2 regions of the Pseudomonas sp. H3_E07 genome follow, and region 2 is predicted to be linked to the other one. Evidence: predicted binding sites of a transcription regulator. Region 2 holds the regulator's gene; the other holds the start of a gene.
The links. The regulator FliA, encoded in region 2, starts transcription of late flagellar genes. The targets are predictions, from matches to a motif close to CTAAAGTTTNNNNNNNNNNNGCCGNTAA.
Positions count from the first base shown of each region.

Region 1 (6,853 bases), 1.6 Mb from region 2:
CCGTGACCAGTCCGATGCCCATCAGGCCCAGTTTCGGCAGGCCGAACATGCCTTCGATCAACGCATGGTTGAGCAGGTAGTTGGCCACCGCGCCACCGAGGCTGATCACCATCACCGGCTGGGCCTTGCCAATCGCGCTGGTGAAGCCGCGCAAGGCCATGAAGCTCAGGAAACCCGGGAGGGCGAACGGCAGGATCGTCAGGAATTGCCCCGCCGAGTGCACGTTGGTCTCGGTCTGGCCGAACAGCAGCAGCAGCGGCTTGAGGTTCCACAACAGCAAGCCGGCCGCCAAGGCCATCAGCCAGGCGAGCCACAGTCCGGCCTGGGTCAGGCGGGTGGCGCCTTCGATATCCCCCGCGCCGTGACGGATTGCCACCAAGGTGCCCACGGCGGCAATCACGCCGATGCAGAAAATCGACACGAACGAATAGCTTGCCGCGCCCAGGCCGCCACCGGCCAGGGCTTCGGGGCTCAGGCGCGCCATCATCAGGGTGTCGGTCAGCACCATCAGCATGTGCGCCAACTGTGAGGCAATCAACGGCCCTGACAGCCGCAGAATGGCCCAGAGTTCGGTACGTGCCGGATGCTGCATGATCATCACGCTCGAATAGTCGAAGGGTTGAGGGAGGGTTGATTCTCGGCGCTCTCAGCGCATTGCACAAAGGGATAAATGCGATCGTTCACATGACTAAAACTCATGCCTGATGAATCTGGTACGTTACGGAATTGCTTGTAGGAGCTTGCCAAATGTCACGTCGCCTTCCTCCCCTTTATGCCCTTCGCGCGTTTGAGGCGGCATCGCGGCACAATTCCTTCACCCGTGCGGCGGAGGAACTGTCTATTACGCAAAGTGCGGTGAGCCGACACATCCGCACATTGGAAGAGCACTTCGCCTGCCGCTTGTTCCAGCGCAGCGGCCGCACCTTGCAGCTCACCGAGGCGGCGCGTCTGTTGTTGCCTGGTGTGCGCGAAGGTTTCGCCGCGCTGGAGCGGGCCTGCCATACCTTGAATGCCGAAGACGACATCCTGCGCATGAAGGCACCGTCCACCCTGACCATGCGCTGGCTGTTGGCGCGGCTCAGCCGGTTCCGTGCGTTGCAGCCCGGCAATGAGGTGCAACTGACCAGCGCCTGGATGAGTGTGGACGAGGTGGACTTCAACCAGGAACCCTTCGACTGCGCCGTGCTGCTGAGCTACGGCCATTTTCCGGCGGATTGGGAGGCCAGTTATCTATTCCCGGAATTGCTGATTCCGGTGGGCGCCCCCAACCTGCTGGAGGATGGACCCTGGGATGTCGAGCGCCTGGCCACCGCCGAGTTGCTGCACCCCACGCCTGACCGTCGTGATTGGCGCAACTGGCTGGAGCGCATGGGCTTGTCATCCCAGGTGTCGCTCAAGGGCGGGCAGGTGTTCGATACCCTCGAACTGGGCATGATCGCCGCTGCGCGGGGTTACGGCGTATCCATGGGTGACCTGCTGATGGTGGCCGAAGACGTGGCCCAGGGCCGATTGAGCCTGCCCTGGCCAACAGCCGTAGCCAGTGGTGAAAGTTATTACCTGGTGTGGCCGAAGACCCGCCCCGGCGGTGAGCGGCTGCGGCGCTTGGCGGAGTTTCTCCAGGCGGAGGTCAAGGCGATGGCGTTGCCTTCAGTCGAACGTCTCGATTGAGTGGTTGCAGAGCGTTCGTGCAATCGTTTGCGTGATACCCCTGTGATTCGCTCAAGTATTGCTTCGCCCAGCCGAAGAAGGTGTGTTGGAACAATCGTGCACCAACGTTTCCCACCAGATAATTTGCCGAGCAACGCTATGAGATCAGGATGATCCTGGCCTCGGCCAGGAGCCTTCATGACTCAACCTCGCGCTCGGATAGCCTCACAGCTAGGCCTCGCACTCGCCGTGATTCTGGCTGTCGTCATCAGCGGCAGTACTGTGTTTGCTCTGCGTTCCCTCGACTCCGCCAACCTCGCCACCCGCGAGGAACACCTGGCCAGCGAGGCGCGCTTGCTTGCCGATCAACTCAACACCTTCCACGGCACCTTGCGCGAGAGTACCCAGCGATTGAGCGGGCTGTTCGAAAAGCGTTTTGGTGCCGGTTTGAGTGTGCGTGCAGACCAACCAGTGACCGTGGCCGGTGTGCAGACCCCGAGCCTGTATCTGGGCAGCGAGGTGTTGAACAACAACTTCGAGGATGTGGATGAGTTCAAGCAGATGTCCGGCGGCGTGGCCACGGTGTTTGTACGCAGCGGCGAAGACTTCATCCGCATCAGCACGTCGTTGACCAAACAGGATGGTAACCGCGCCATCGGTACGGTCCTGGATCGCCAAGGCCCGGCTTATCAGCGTGTGCTCAGCGGGCAGACCTACATCGGCCGGGCGGTATTGTTCGACCGCTCCTACATGACCCAATACAGCCCCGTGCGTGATAGCAGCGGCCAGGTCATCGCCGTGCTGTTCATCGGTTTTGACTACACCGATGCGCAGAATGCCCAGTTCGAGAATCTCAAGCGCTTCCGTATCGGCCAGACCGGCTCCCTGGCCCTGCTGGACGAGCAGAAGCGCTGGCTGGTGCCCCCGGCTGGCGTGCAGGCGCTGGACCAGGCGGTTCCAGTGATGTTGGACCTGGCCAAAACACCAGGCAAAGGTCGCTTCTGGGCGGACAAGAACGAAGAATTCTACAGCGTCTCTGTACCCTTCGACGGCGGGCCGTGGGCAGTTGTCGCGAGCATGCCCAAGGCCGAGATTCGCTCGGTGACCTGGGACGTCGGCATCCGCCTGGTGATCGGCAGCGTGCTTGCCATGCTGCTGGCGGTCGGCGCAACGGTCTGGTTGCTGCGTAGCAAGTTGGCGCCGTTGGGCGACCTGGTGCGCCAGGCCGAAGCCCTGGGTGCGGGGGACTTGAGCGTACGCCTGAATGTGTCCAGCCATGACGAAATCGGCCAGTTGGCGCGCAGCTTCAACCAGATGGGTGAAGCGCTGTCGACCATGGTCTCGCATATCCGCAAGGCAGCCGAAGAGGTCAACAGCCGTGCCCAGGCGTTGTCTGGGTTATCCGGTGGTGCTTATGAGGGCATGGAGCAGCAGTCCGGTGAGATCACTAGCATGGCTGGTGCAGTGGAAGAGTTCAGCGCCACGTCGCTGAACATCGCCGATAACATGGGCAGCACCGAACGCCTCGCCCAGGAAAACGCCCAGCAAACCCGTATCGGGCGCAACTCGATGCAAGAAGCGTCGTCGTCCCTGGAACACATCGCCGCCGCGCTCAACAGCACGGCTACGGTGATCAACACCCTGGGCCAGCGTTCCCAGGAAATTGGCGGGATCGTCGGCGTGATCACCTCGATCGCCGAACAAACCAACCTGCTGGCACTCAACGCCGCCATCGAAGCCGCACGGGCGGGTGAGCAGGGTCGTGGGTTTGCCGTGGTCGCTGATGAGGTGCGTAACCTGGCGTCGCGTACCCGTGAGGCCACCGACGAAATTTCCGGGATGATCCAGAGCATCCAGCAGGAAACCGGCAACGCCATCAGCACCATGGAGCGCGGCAACGTATTGATGCAGGAAGGCCTGTCGCGCAACGCCGATGTGGCGTCGGCCCTGGCGCGTATCGACGAGCAAAGCCGCTCGGCCGGTCAGCAGTTCGCTGCGATCACCACCGCCACCCAGGAACAGAGCAGCACCGCGACTTTGCTCAGCAGCAACCTGCAGAGCATTGCGCTGGCCAACAGCGAGCAGCGCGAGGTGGTGTCGAACCTGGCGATCACGGCCAAGGAACTGGAGACCCTGGCGGCGGGCCTGCGGCATGAAGTGGATCGGTTTCGTTGAGACCTAGCGGTCGCCCAGCCCTGGGTCCACGCGCTTGCCGATGTCTTTGAGGCGCGCCAGTTGGTCGACCATGCCAGGGGCTTCGTCCATGCTGGTGACGAAGGTCCACAGGTAGGTCATGACCGCATACACATGACCGGCCTTGACTGCGGGGGACAAGGCCAACTGGCTGATGGCGACCACGAAGAGCAAGGCAGCCAGTGTGCCGAGAAACAGGTACGCAGCGGCCTCGCGGTCTGACAGCCAGATCCGCAGGCGAGACAGCACCTGGTAGTGGCGTCGCAGGGTCGGCGCACCGACTTTTTCCACCAGGCCGATTTCCTTTTCCAAGCGATTATTCAGGCGCTCATGCAGCGCTTGGTTACGTTGGGCAAAGCGCGGCAACAGCGTGATACACAGCACCAGTGCGCCCAGGCACGCGAGACCGACCCAGGGCTCGATCACGATCAGCATCACCGCCGCACCAATAATCGATACCAGCGCCGTGGCGATGATCGGCACGTGTTTCTCAAAGAAGTCGACGAACTCTCGTGCGAGCACCACCCGTGCCGCTGACTTGGAGGTGCTGTGATTCTGCAGGCGCTGGTTCAGAATCACCGGCACCGCCAGGTCGGCGTAGATCCGGGTGAAGGTTCGGGTGTCCAGCGCCCGGCGTGCCGCGCCGACGACCCAGAACGCCAGGACCACGGCGGCGTAGAACAGAGCGTTGCTGGCATCGCCCCGAATGATTGCATCCACCGCAAACCCGGCAAACAACGGGTATGCCAGCAGCAGGGCATTTTCCAATGCAACCAATGACAGCGTGCCGAACAGCTTGCCGGGATAGGCTTTGGCGATCGCTTTGAGGGTCTGGCCGGCGGATTGCTGGCCGATTTTCTTGCTTTCTTCGATCAGGATTTGAGGCGTGACGGATGTCATGGATGCACCAAAGGGATGATAGACGCTATTATTGAGCGACTGCTCAAGTATCCTTGAGCGATCGCTCAAAAAGCAAGCGCCGCTTATCTGCCGGTGCCGAAAGGAATTGCCATGTCGCGTATCGACCGTAAAGACCAGATCATCGCCGCCGCCCTGGAGTTGTTTCGCAGCAAGGGGTTTGCCGATGTGTCCACCCGCGACCTGGCCGAACATGCCGGGCTGTCCCGTAGCCACGTTTATCACTACTTCAGTGATTGGAAGGAGCTGCGCCGCGAAGCCTTCGTGCGGTTTGCCAATGAGCAGTTGGACGAAGTACGGGCGCCTCTGGCAGAAGCCCCCCGCTGGATGCCTTTGTGGGTTTTTTGCGTGACTGCCTTCCGAGCACCGCCGATGCAGGCTGGGCGCTGTGGCTGGATGCCTGGGACGAAGCGATGCAAGACCCGCAAATGGCCCAGGCTTACCTGGTGATCAATGCTCAATGGCAAGGCATGCTCGCCGAAGTGATCGAGCGAGGTGTCGCTGCCAATGTCCTGCGTTGTGACTCGCCACAACGCGCTGCCCGCCAAATCTTTGCAGTGGCGATGGGCTACGCCGACGACCTGATGCTCCAGCCCTCCACGGAGTCGGCCGAAGCGGCCTTGGATGAAGTGATGGAAGTGGCGCGGTTGCTGCTGGACTTTCCACAGTCACCCTAGCCAACAGCCGCGGGCCGATACTGCAACGCTTCCGCCAGATGCGCCCGGTTGATGCTATCGGTGTGCTCAAGGTCGGCTAGGGTGCGTGCCACTTTGAGCAGTCGATGGGCTGCGCGCAGGGAAAGCGTCAGCCGTTCACAGGCGTTTTCCAGCCAGCATTCGTCGACCTTCGCCAGCTTGCAGTGCTTGCGTAGCTCCGGCAGATCAAGGAAAGCATTCGCACAGCCTTGGCGTTGCTGTTGGCGATCGCGGGCCTGGGCGACCCGTGCCGACGCCTCGGCTGTGTTATCGCCTGCCTGCTGGGTAGGATTCAACGCAGTGGTTTCTCGCGCCACAGTGAGGTGCAAGTCGATGCGGTCCAGCAGCGGCCCGGAGAGCTTGTTGCGATAGCGCTGGATCTGCTCCGGCGTACAGCGACAACGTCCGCTGGGTTCGCCGAGGTACCCGCAAGGGCAGGGGTTCATGGCGGCGACCAGTTGGAAACGGGCCGGGAAGCTCACGCGGTCGCGGGCACGGGAAATCACGATGTGCCCTGATTCCAGTGGCTCGCGCAGCACCTCCAATACTTTGCGGTCGAACTCCGGCAGCTCATCCAGAAACAGCACGCCGTGATGGGCCAGGGTGATTTCTCCCGGTTGCGGCTTTGACCCGCCTCCCACCAGCGCCGGGCCCGACGCCGAATGATGCGGCTGGCGAAACGGTCGGTGGGGCCAATGACTGAGTGGCGCCACGCTGACGACCGATTGAATCGCCGCCACTTCCAGGGCTTCCTGCTCACTCAGCGGTGGCAACAACCCCGGCAGGCGACTGGCGAGCAATGTCTTGCCGGTGCCGGGCGGGCCGCTTAACAGCAGGTTATGCGCCCCCGCCGCCGCGATCAGCAGTGCGCGCTTGGCGGCGAGCTGGCCCTGTACTTCGCTCAGGTCCGGGTAAGGTTTGTTCAGATACAGCAATCCGTCGGATTTGTAGGGCTCGATGGGCTGATGCCCATTCAGGTGCGCTACCACCTGCAGCAAATGATCCACGGCGAGCACTTTCAACCCCGACGCCAGGCAGGCTTCTTCCGCATTCGCCCGCGGCACGATTACGGTGCGCCCCGCCTTGCGCGCCGCCAATGCTGCCGGCAACACGCCTTTCACTGCCCGCACTTCGCCGGACAGGGCCAATTCTCCCAGGCATTCCACCTCGTCGAGCATCGACGCCGGCACCTGCACGCTGGCCGCGAGGATTCCCAAGGCAATCGCCAGGTCAAAACGCCCGCCGTCCTTGGGCAGGTCGGCGGGCGCCAGGTTCAGGGTGATGCGGCGGGCCGGGTATTGCAGGGCAGAATTGAGAATGGCGCTGCGCACCCGGTCCTTGCTTTCCTTGACCGCCGTTTCCGGCAAACCCACCAGTGTCAGGGACGGCAGACCATTGGC
Region 1 covers NZ_CP162795.1:2,971,023-2,977,875, forward strand. Annotated here, with positions in the region: gene AB4O08_RS13415 (NorM family multidrug efflux MATE transporter) at 1-598, opposite strand, end outside; gene AB4O08_RS13420 (LysR substrate-binding domain-containing protein) at 748-1,668, shown strand; gene AB4O08_RS13425 (methyl-accepting chemotaxis protein) at 1,846-3,822, shown strand; gene AB4O08_RS13430 (ABC transporter six-transmembrane domain-containing protein) at 3,826-4,740, opposite strand; partial or broken gene AB4O08_RS13435 (TetR/AcrR family transcriptional regulator) at 4,852-5,435, shown strand; gene AB4O08_RS13440 (YifB family Mg chelatase-like AAA ATPase) at 5,432-6,853, opposite strand, start outside.
Region 1: the regulator FliA is predicted to act here: its motif matches at 1,719-1,746, upstream of AB4O08_RS13425 (methyl-accepting chemotaxis protein).

Region 2 (9,596 bases):
GCCTTGGTGAACGCAGCGGGCATGTGCTGGATCAGCACGATCGGCGCCGGGAAGTTGGCCGGCAACTGGGTCAATACGCGTTGCAGGGCAACCGGGCCGCCCGTGGACGTACCGATGGCGACCAGCTTATAGGCTTTGCGCTTGGGTGCAGGCGAATACGCCGCCGCAGGTGCAGCCGTACGTACCGGCGGCGCCGCAGGCCGTGCAACCGGCGCAGGCGCCGGGCGACTATACGAAGAACTGGTGGGAGCAGCAGGCGCAGCAACGGGTGCTGGCGCAGGCGCACTGAACAGGCTACGACGGTTACTGCGCGAAATGCTGTGCACCTTCTCGCACAGCATCTGCTTGACCTTCTCGGGGTTGCGCGAGATGTCTTCGAAATTCTTCGGCAGAAAATCCACCGCGCCGGCGTCCAGCGCATCCAGGGTGACCCGGGCGCCTTCGTGAGTCAGCGAGGAGAACATCAACACCGGGGTCGGGCAACGTTGCATGATGTGCCGGACTGCCGTGATGCCATCCATCATCGGCATCTCGTAGTCCATGGTGATCACGTCCGGTTTCAACGCAATGGCTTGATCAATCGCCTCTTTGCCGTTGGTGGCCGTACCGACCACCTGGATGCTTGGATCGGCGGAAAGAATTTCCGAGACGCGGCGACGGAAGAAACCCGAATCGTCCACCACCAGGACCTTGACTGCCATAAACACTCCGTTAGGCGGGGCGGGCACTACCGCCCTGCCCCACCAGAATCAAATACGCCGAGCGGCGTAACGCTTGAGCATGCTCGGAACATCGAGAATCAGCGCGATCCGGCCGTCACCGGTAATGGTCGCACCCGACATGCCCGGGGTTCCCTGCAGCATTTTGCCCAAAGGCTTGATGACCACTTCTTCCTGGCCCACCAGTTGATCGACCACGAAGCCGATGCGCTGGGTGCCCACCGAAAGAATCACCACATGGCCTTCGCGCTGCTCTTCATGCTTGGCCGATGCCACCAGCCAGCGCTTGAGGTAGAACAGTGGCAATGCCTTGTCGCGCACGATCACCACTTCCTGGCCGTCCACCACATTGGTGCGCGACAGGTCGAGGTGGAAGATCTCGTTGACGTTGACCAGCGGGAAAGCGAAGGCCTGGTTGCCCAGCATCACCATCAGGGTCGGCATGATCGCCAAGGTCAACGGCACCTTGATGACGATCTTCGAGCCCTGGCCCTTGGTCGAGTAGATGTTGATCGAGCCGTTGAGCTGGCTGATCTTGGTCTTCACCACGTCCATGCCGACGCCACGGCCGGACACGTCGGAAATCTCGGTCTTGGTCGAGAAGCCCGGGGCGAAGATCAGGTTGTAGCACTCGCTATCGGTCAGGCGGTCGGCGGCGTCCTTGTCCATCACGCCACGCTTGACCGCGATATTGCGCAATATCGCCGGGTCCATGCCCTTGCCGTCGTCAGTGATCGACAACAGGATGTGGTCGCCCTCTTGCTCCGCCGCCAGGATCACTTTGCCGTTGCGGGACTTGCCCGAGGCTTCGCGTTCTTCCGGGGTTTCCACACCGTGGTCGACAGCGTTGCGCACCAAGTGGACCAGCGGGTCGGCCAGGGCCTCGACAAGGTTCTTGTCGAGGTCGGTTTCTTCACCCACCAGTTCTAGGTTGATTTCTTTCTTCAACTGGCGTGCCAGGTCACGAACCAGGCGCGGGAAGCGGCCGAAGACTTTCTTGATCGGCTGCATCCGGGTTTTCATCACGGCGGTCTGCAGGTCGGCGGTCACCACGTCGAGGTTCGACACGGCCTTTTGCATGGCTTCATCGCCGCTGCTCAGGCCCAGGCGCACCAGGCGGTTACGCACCAGTACCAGTTCGCCGACCATGTTCATGATGTCGTCCAGGCGTGCGGTATCAACGCGCACGGTGGTTTCGGCTTCACTGGCGGGTTTATCGGCAACCGGTGCGGCGGCGGCACGTGCCGGAGCTGGTGCGGCAGCCGGCGCAGGTTTGGCCGCTGGTGCAGGGGCAGGCGCTGCAGCTTTGGCGGCAACCGGAGCAGCCGTGGCAACCGTCGCCGCTGGGGCCACTTCGCTGAACTTGCCCTTGCCGTGCAGTTCGTCCAGCAGCGATTCGAACTCATGATCGGAGATCAGGCCGTCGCCGGCCGGTGCTGCACTGGCCGCGGCAGGCGCTGCGGCCGTGGCGGCGACTTCCGGCAAGGCGTCGGCCACGAAGGTGCCCTTGCCGTGCAGTTGGTCGAGCAACGCTTCGAATTCGTCGTCGGTGATATCGGTGTTGGCATTGGCGGTCGGTGCTGCCGGCGCTTCCGACACAGCGGCAGGTGTCACGGCGTCGGCCGCGAACTGGCCTTTGCCATGCAACTGGTCAAGCAGGGATTCGAACTCAGCGTCAGTGATGTCTTCGCTGGTTGGCGCGGCAACAGCCGCAGCCGGTGCTTCTGCCTCGGCCTTCACGGCACTGAGGGAGTTAAGCAACTGCTCGAATTCGCTGTCGGTCACATCCGGCTCGGCCTCAGCCACTGGCTCGGGTGCTGCTTCTGCTACCGGCGCAGCCGACAGGTCGGCGGGCTCCGCATAACGTGCCAGCGCAGCCAACAGTTCCGGAGTGGCCGCGGTGATCGGGGCACGTTCGCGGACTTCGCTGAACATGCCGTTGACCGCATCCAGTGCTTCGAGAATCACGTCCATCAATTCCGAATCAACGTGACGCTCACCCTTGCGCAGGATGTCGAACACGTTCTCGGCAATGTGGCAGCATTCCACCAGCTCATGGAGCTGGAGGAAGCCGGCGCCCCCTTTTACAGTGTGAAAACCGCGAAAAATTGCATTGAGCAGGTTCGCATCATCCGGTCGGCTTTCCAGCTCGACCAGTTGCTCGGACAACTGCTCTAAAATTTCGCCGGCCTCTACAAGGAAATCCTGAAGGATTTCTTCATCGGCGCCGAAGCTCATGTGGGTGCTCCTTAGAAGCCTAAACTGGATAACAGGTCATCAACATCATCTTGACCCGATACAACGTCTTCACGTTTATCGGCATGAATCTGCGGACCTTCACCCTTGGCGAGATGTTTTTTTGGATCTTTTTCCGAGAGGATCGCTTCGCGGTCATGTTCAATGCCGGCAAAACGGTCAACCTGGCCTGCCATAAGCACCAATTTGAGCAAGTTGCTTTCCACTTCGGTGACCAACTGGGTCACACGCTTGATCACCTGACCGGTGAGGTCCTGGTAATCCTGGGCGAGCAGAATGTCGTTGAGGTTGCTGGAAACCGTGCGGTTTTCCTGCTCGCTGCGTGACAAGAACCCTTCGACCCGACGCGCCAACTCACGAAACTCTTCAGCGCCGACTTCGCGGCGCATGAAACGGCCCCAGTCGTTGCTCAGGGCCTGGGCTTCGTTGGCCATACCGTTGACCAGAGGCGTGGCGTTTTCCACCAGGTCCATGGTGCGGTTGGCCGCTGCCTCAGTCAGCCTGACCACATAGGACAGGCGTTCGGTGGCATCAGTGATCTGCGAGATTTCCTCAGCCTGGGGCATGTGTGGGTCAATCTGGAAATTGACGATCGCACTGTGCAGCTCGCGTGTGAGCTTGCCCACTTCCTGGTACAGGCCGCGATCACGGGTCTGGTTGAGCTCATGGATCAACTGCACCGCGTCGCCGAACTGACCTTTTTCAAGGCTTTCGACCAACTGGTGAGCATGCTTTTTCAGGGTCGACTCGAAGTCGGCCTGCGATGATTCTTTATGCTCCATAGCTCCCCCGTGGCAGCATCAATGACCGATGCGGTCGAAGATTTTTTCAATCTTCTCTTTCAAGGCCAATGCAGTGAATGGCTTGACCACGTAACCGTTTACCCCAGCTTGGGCGGCTTCGATGATCTGCTCACGCTTGGCTTCGGCGGTCACCATCAGCACAGGCAGGCCGCGCAGCTTTTCGTCAGCACGTACGTGGCGCAGCAAGTCGATACCGGTCATGCCCGGCATGTTCCAGTCCGTTACCAGAAAGTCGATGCTCCCGCTGTTGAGGATCGGAATGGCCGTAATGCCGTCATCCGCCTCGACCGTGTTAGTGAACCCAAGGTCACGCAACAGGTTTTTTATGATCCGCCGCATCGTTGAGAAGTCATCAACGATGAGGATTTTCATGTTCTTGTCCAATTCGACCTCCAAGCAGTCTTAAACGCGCCCAGCACCTGGACGCGCCATTTCAATCAACAGGCATTACACAAAAAGGACTGCCGAGGGCACCACGGGTCGAACCCGCGAAGGCTGGTCGCCCTCACGGTCTCGTCTGCAGTGTCCCCACACTGCCTGTCAGCGCGCTCGCCACTCTCCCAAACGCCCCCGCAAGCGGGCTGCGCACTGGCTGTGCAACTGGCTGACCCGCGACTCGCTGACCCCCAGGACCTCACCGATTTCCTTGAGGTTCAGCTCTTCGTCGTAGTACAACGCCAACACCAGTCGCTCACGCTCCGGCAAATTGGCAATCGCGTCCGCCAACGCCCCCTGGAAACGCTCATCTTCCAGGTCACGCGATGGCTCCATATGAGCGCTCGCGCCGTCCTCGTGCAGCCCTTCGTGTTCGCCGTCCTGCAACAGGTCGTCGAAACTGAACAGGCGGCTGCCCAAGGTATCGTTCAAAATCCCGTAGTAATCGTCGAGACTCAATTGGAGTTCGGCCGCAACTTCGTGATCTTTAGCGTCGCGACCGGTTTTTGCTTCAATTGCGCGAATTGCGTCACTGACCATGCGCGTATTGCGATGCACCGAACGCGGCGCCCAGTCACCTTTACGCACCTCATCAAGCATCGCACCACGGATACGGATCCCCGCATACGTCTCGAAACTCGCGCCCTTGCTCGCGTCATATTTGGTCGACACTTCGAGCAGGCCGATCATGCCCGCCTGGATCAGGTCTTCGACCTGGACGCTGGCCGGCAGGCGTGCCAGCAGGTGGTAGGCAATGCGCTTGACCAAGGGCGCGTAGCGCTCGATCAACTCGCCCTGACTGTCACGGGCAGACCTCTTGTAAGCGTTGTAGCCAGTCGCTGTCATAGCACGGGTCCTGCGCTCGTCTGATGCACCAATCGCTCGACGAAAAACTCCAGATGCCCCCGTGGGTTGGCGGGCAACGGCCAGGTATCGACCTTCTGGGCAATAGCCTTGAACGCCAATGCGCACTTGGAACGAGGGAACGCTTCGTAGACTGCACGCTGCTTTTGCACAGCCTTGCGCACACACTCGTCGTAGGGCACTGCGCCGACGTATTGTAAGGCGACATCGAGGAAACGATCCGTGACCTTGGTCAACTTGGCGAACAGGTTGCGCCCTTCCTGCGGGCTCTGGGCCATGTTGGCCAAGACGCGGAAGCGGTTCATGCCGTAGTCACGGTTAAGCAGTTTGATCAGGGCGTAGGCGTCGGTGATCGAGGTGGGTTCGTCGCAGACCACCAGCAACACTTCCTGCGCGGCGCGCACGAAGCTGACCACGGACTCGCCGATCCCGGCGGCGGTGTCAATCACCAGCACGTCGAGGTTATCGCCGATATCACTGAACGCCTGGATGAGGCCGGCATGCTGCGCCGGGCTCAGGTGCACCATGCTCTGGGTGCCCGAGGCAGCCGGCACGATGCGGATGCCACCGGGGCCCTGCAGCAGCACATCGCGCAGCTCGCAGCGGCCCTCGATCACATCGGCAAGGGTATGTTTGGGCGTCAGCCCCAGCAGAACGTCGACGTTCGCCAGGCCCAGGTCAGCATCCAACAGCATGACGCGACGGCCAAGCTCTGCCAGGGCCAGGGACAAATTCACTGACACGTTAGTTTTCCCGACGCCACCTTTGCCGCCGGTCACCGCGATCACCTGTACGGGATGCATGCTGCCCATTTTATTTCTTTACCTTGTCTTGCTTAGACGCAGGCTACATGGCTTGGCCGCGTGAATCGCTTGCAGACCATCGATGTAGATACATTTCACGGTGTTCATCCTGCCCTCAACCGACCCGTTTTGCCGGGTTGTGATAAAGGTCGGCGAACATATCAGCCATCGCTTCCTCGCTAGGCTCTTCTTGCATTTGCACGCTGACTGCACGGCTGACCAACTGATGACGGCGCGGCAGATGCAGATCATCCGGGATCCGCGGCCCGTCGGTCAGGTAAGCGACCGGCAATTCATGACTGATGGCCAGGCTCAACACCTCGCCCAGGCTCGCGGTTTCGTCGAGCTTGGTGAGGATGCAACCGGCCAGGCCGCAGCGTTTGTAGCTGTGATACGCAGCGGTAAGAACCTGTTTCTGGCTGGTGGTTGCAAGCACCAGGTAGTTTTTCGATTTGATGCCACGTCCGGCCAGGCTTTCAAGCTGCATGCGCAATGCCGGGTCGCTGGCTTGCAGGCCGGCGGTATCGATCAATACCACGCGTTTGCGCAGCAGCGGGTCGAGGGCGTTGGCCAGGGACTGGCCCGGGTCGACGTGAGTCACCGATACATTGAGAATACGGCCCAGCGTCTTGAGCTGCTCCTGGGCACCAATACGGTAGCTGTCCATGCTCACCAGCGCGATATTCTGTGCGCCGTATTTGAGTACGTAACGGGCCGCCAGCTTGGCCAGGGTGGTGGTCTTGCCCATGCCGGCAGGGCCGACCATGGCGATCACACCGCCCTCTTCCAATGGTTCGATTTCCGGGGTAACGATCATCCGTGCCAGGTGGGCCAGCAACATGCGCCAAGCCTGGCGAGGCTCTTCGATTTCGGTGGTCAAGGCCAGCAGGTCGCGGGACAACGGGCCGGACAAGCCGATACGTTGCAGGCGCCGCCACAGGTTGGCCTGTTGCGGCTTGCTGCCTTGCAGCTGGTTCCAGGCCAACGAGCCAAGCTGCACTTCCAGCAGCTCACGCAGGCCATTGAGTTCAAAGCGCATCGAGTCGAACACCCGCTGGTCAACCGCAGGCGCCGGAGCAGGCGCAGCAGGACGTGGCGGTTCTTTGAAGGTCGGCTCGACCAGCGGCTCGGAAGCGGTCAGCGGCAGGCCGGCGAACAACTGGCGATTAGTGGTGGCATCGCTGTCGCCGCGCATGCTCAGTTCCGCCTGGGCCGAGACAATGCGTGAAGCAGTCTTGCGCAGCTCGTCTTCGAGCTCCATGTTCGGCACACGCGGCGCCAGGGCCTGGGGGGTGTAATCCAGGGCAGCCGTCAGCTCGACACCGCCGGCAATACGACGGTTTCCGATAATCGCGGCGTCAGCGCCCAGCTCATCACGAACCAGTTTCATGGCCTGACGCATATCGGCGGCGAAAAAACGCTTCACTTGCATAACCCACTACCCTCAGCCATTGGGGCCTACTGTCGCGACGATAGTCACTTGCTTGTTGTCAGGAATTTCCTGATAAGCCAAAACGTGCAAATTCGGTACTGCCAGGCGTCCAAACCGCGACAACATCGCCCGGACGGGGCCTGCCACCAGCAGAATCACCGGTTGGCCCTGCATTTCCTGGCGCTGTGCGGCGTCGATCAACGAACGCTGCAGCTTCTCAGCCATGCTTGGCTCCAGCAGAACGCCCTCTTCCTGGCCTTGTCCTGCCTTCTGAATACTATTGAGCAATATTTGTTCCAACCTTGGTTCCAAGGTGATCACAGGCAGCTCGGAGTCAAGCCCTACAATGCTTTGGACGATTGCACGCGACAATCCGACGCGCACCGCGGCCACCAGGGCGGCAGTATCTTGACTCTTGGCGGCATTGTTGGCGATGGCCTCGGCAATGCTGCGGATGTCCCGTACCGGCACCTGTTCGGCCAGCAATGCCTGCAACACCTTGAGCAACTGCGACAGCGACAGCACACCCGGCACCAGCTCTTCGGCCAGTTTCGGCGACGCTTTGGCCAGCAAACCCATCAATTGCTGGACTTCCTCATGGCCAATCAGCTCATGGGAGTGCTTGTACAGGATCTGGTTGAGGTGGGTGGCGACCACGGTGCTGGCGTCCACCACGGTGTAGCCGAGGGATTGTGCCTGGCTGCGCTGGCTGATTTCGATCCACACCGCGTCCAGGCCAAAAGCCGGATCTTTGGCGGTAATACCGTTGAGGCTGCCGAACACCTGCCCTGGGTTGATCGCCAGTTCGCGGTCTGGGTAGATCTCGGCTTCGGCCAAGATCACGCCCATGAGGGTCAGGCGATAGGCACTCGGAGCCAGGTCGAGGTTGTCGCGGATGTGCACGGTGGGCATCAAAAAGCCCAGGTCCTGGGACAGCTTCTTGCGCACGCCCTTGATCCGCGCGAGCAATTGGCCGCCCTGGTTGCGGTCCACCAGCGGGATCAGGCGGTAGCCGACTTCCAGGCCGATCATGTCGATCGGGGTCACGTCATCCCAGCCCAGCTCCTTGGTTTCCTGAGCGCGGGCCGGGGAAGGCAGCAGTTCCTGTTGGCGCGCGATCTCTTGCTGGGCCTGGACCTTGACCGCATTCTGCTTTTTCCAGAACAGGTAAGCACCGCCAGCCGCCATGGCTGCCATGCTCAGGAACGACACGTGGGGCATGCCCGGTACAATACCCATGATCGCCATGATGCCCGCCGCCACGGCCAAGGCCTTGGGCGAGGCAAACATCTGCCGGCTGATCTGCTTGCCCATGTCTTCGGAGCCCGAAGCACGAGTCACCATGATCGCCGCAGCTGTAGATAACAACAGTGATGGCAATTGCGCCACTAAACCGTCACCGATGGTCAGCAGGGCGTACACCTTGCCCGCATCGCCGAAGGTCATGCCGTGCTGGAAGATACCCACGGCCATACCGCCGATGAGGTTGATGAACAGAATCAGCAGGCCGGCGATGGCATCACCGCGCACGAACTTGCTGGCACCGTCCATGGAACCGTAGAACTCGGCTTCCTGGGCCACTTCCAGGCGGCGCGACTTGGCTTGGTTCTGGTCGATCAGTCCGGCGTTGAGGTCAGCGTCGATCGCCATCTGCTTGCCGGGCATCGCATCGAGGGTAAAACGCGCGCTCACCTCGGAAATCCGCCCGGCGCCCTTGGTTACTACCACGAAGTTGATGATCATCAGGATCGCGAACACCACGATACCGACCACGTAGTTACCGCCGATCACCACCTCACCGAAGGCCTGGATCACCTTACCGGCGGCAGCGTGACCGTCCTGACCGTGGAGCATGACCACACGGGTGGACGCGACGTTGAGCGCCAGTCGCAGCAGGGTCGCCACCAGCAGAATGGTCGGGAATACGGCGAAATCCAAGGGCCGCAGGGCGTACACGCAGACCAGCAGTACCACGACGGAAAGGGCAATGTTGAAGGTGAAGAACACGTCCAGCAGGAACGGCGGCATCGGCAACATCATCATTGCCAGCATCACCAGCAACAACAACGGCACACCCAGATTGCCTCGCGAGAGGTCAGTCAGGGTCGTCCGGGCCGTGCCGAGCATTTGAGAGCGATCCACCACCGGTATTCCTCGTTTCCTTGAAGCAAAGTTTTGACGCGGTCAGGCGTCTTGCAGGTGGTATTGCAAGAAGCCTTCCAACTTTTGTTTTCCCGGTTACATCGCTTGCGGCGCGAGCGTTGATGAGCTCACAAGCAACCGC
Region 2 covers NZ_CP162795.1:4,536,480-4,546,075, reverse strand. Annotated here, with positions in the region: gene AB4O08_RS20895 (protein-glutamate methylesterase/protein-glutamine glutaminase) at 1-701, opposite strand, end outside; gene AB4O08_RS20890 (chemotaxis protein CheA) at 750-2,957, opposite strand; gene AB4O08_RS20885 (protein phosphatase CheZ) at 2,969-3,757, opposite strand; gene AB4O08_RS20880 (chemotaxis response regulator CheY) at 3,776-4,150, opposite strand; gene fliA (RNA polymerase sigma factor FliA) at 4,319-5,059, opposite strand; gene fleN (flagellar synthesis regulator FleN) at 5,056-5,889, opposite strand; gene flhF (flagellar biosynthesis protein FlhF) at 5,996-7,312, opposite strand; gene flhA (flagellar biosynthesis protein FlhA) at 7,325-9,439, opposite strand.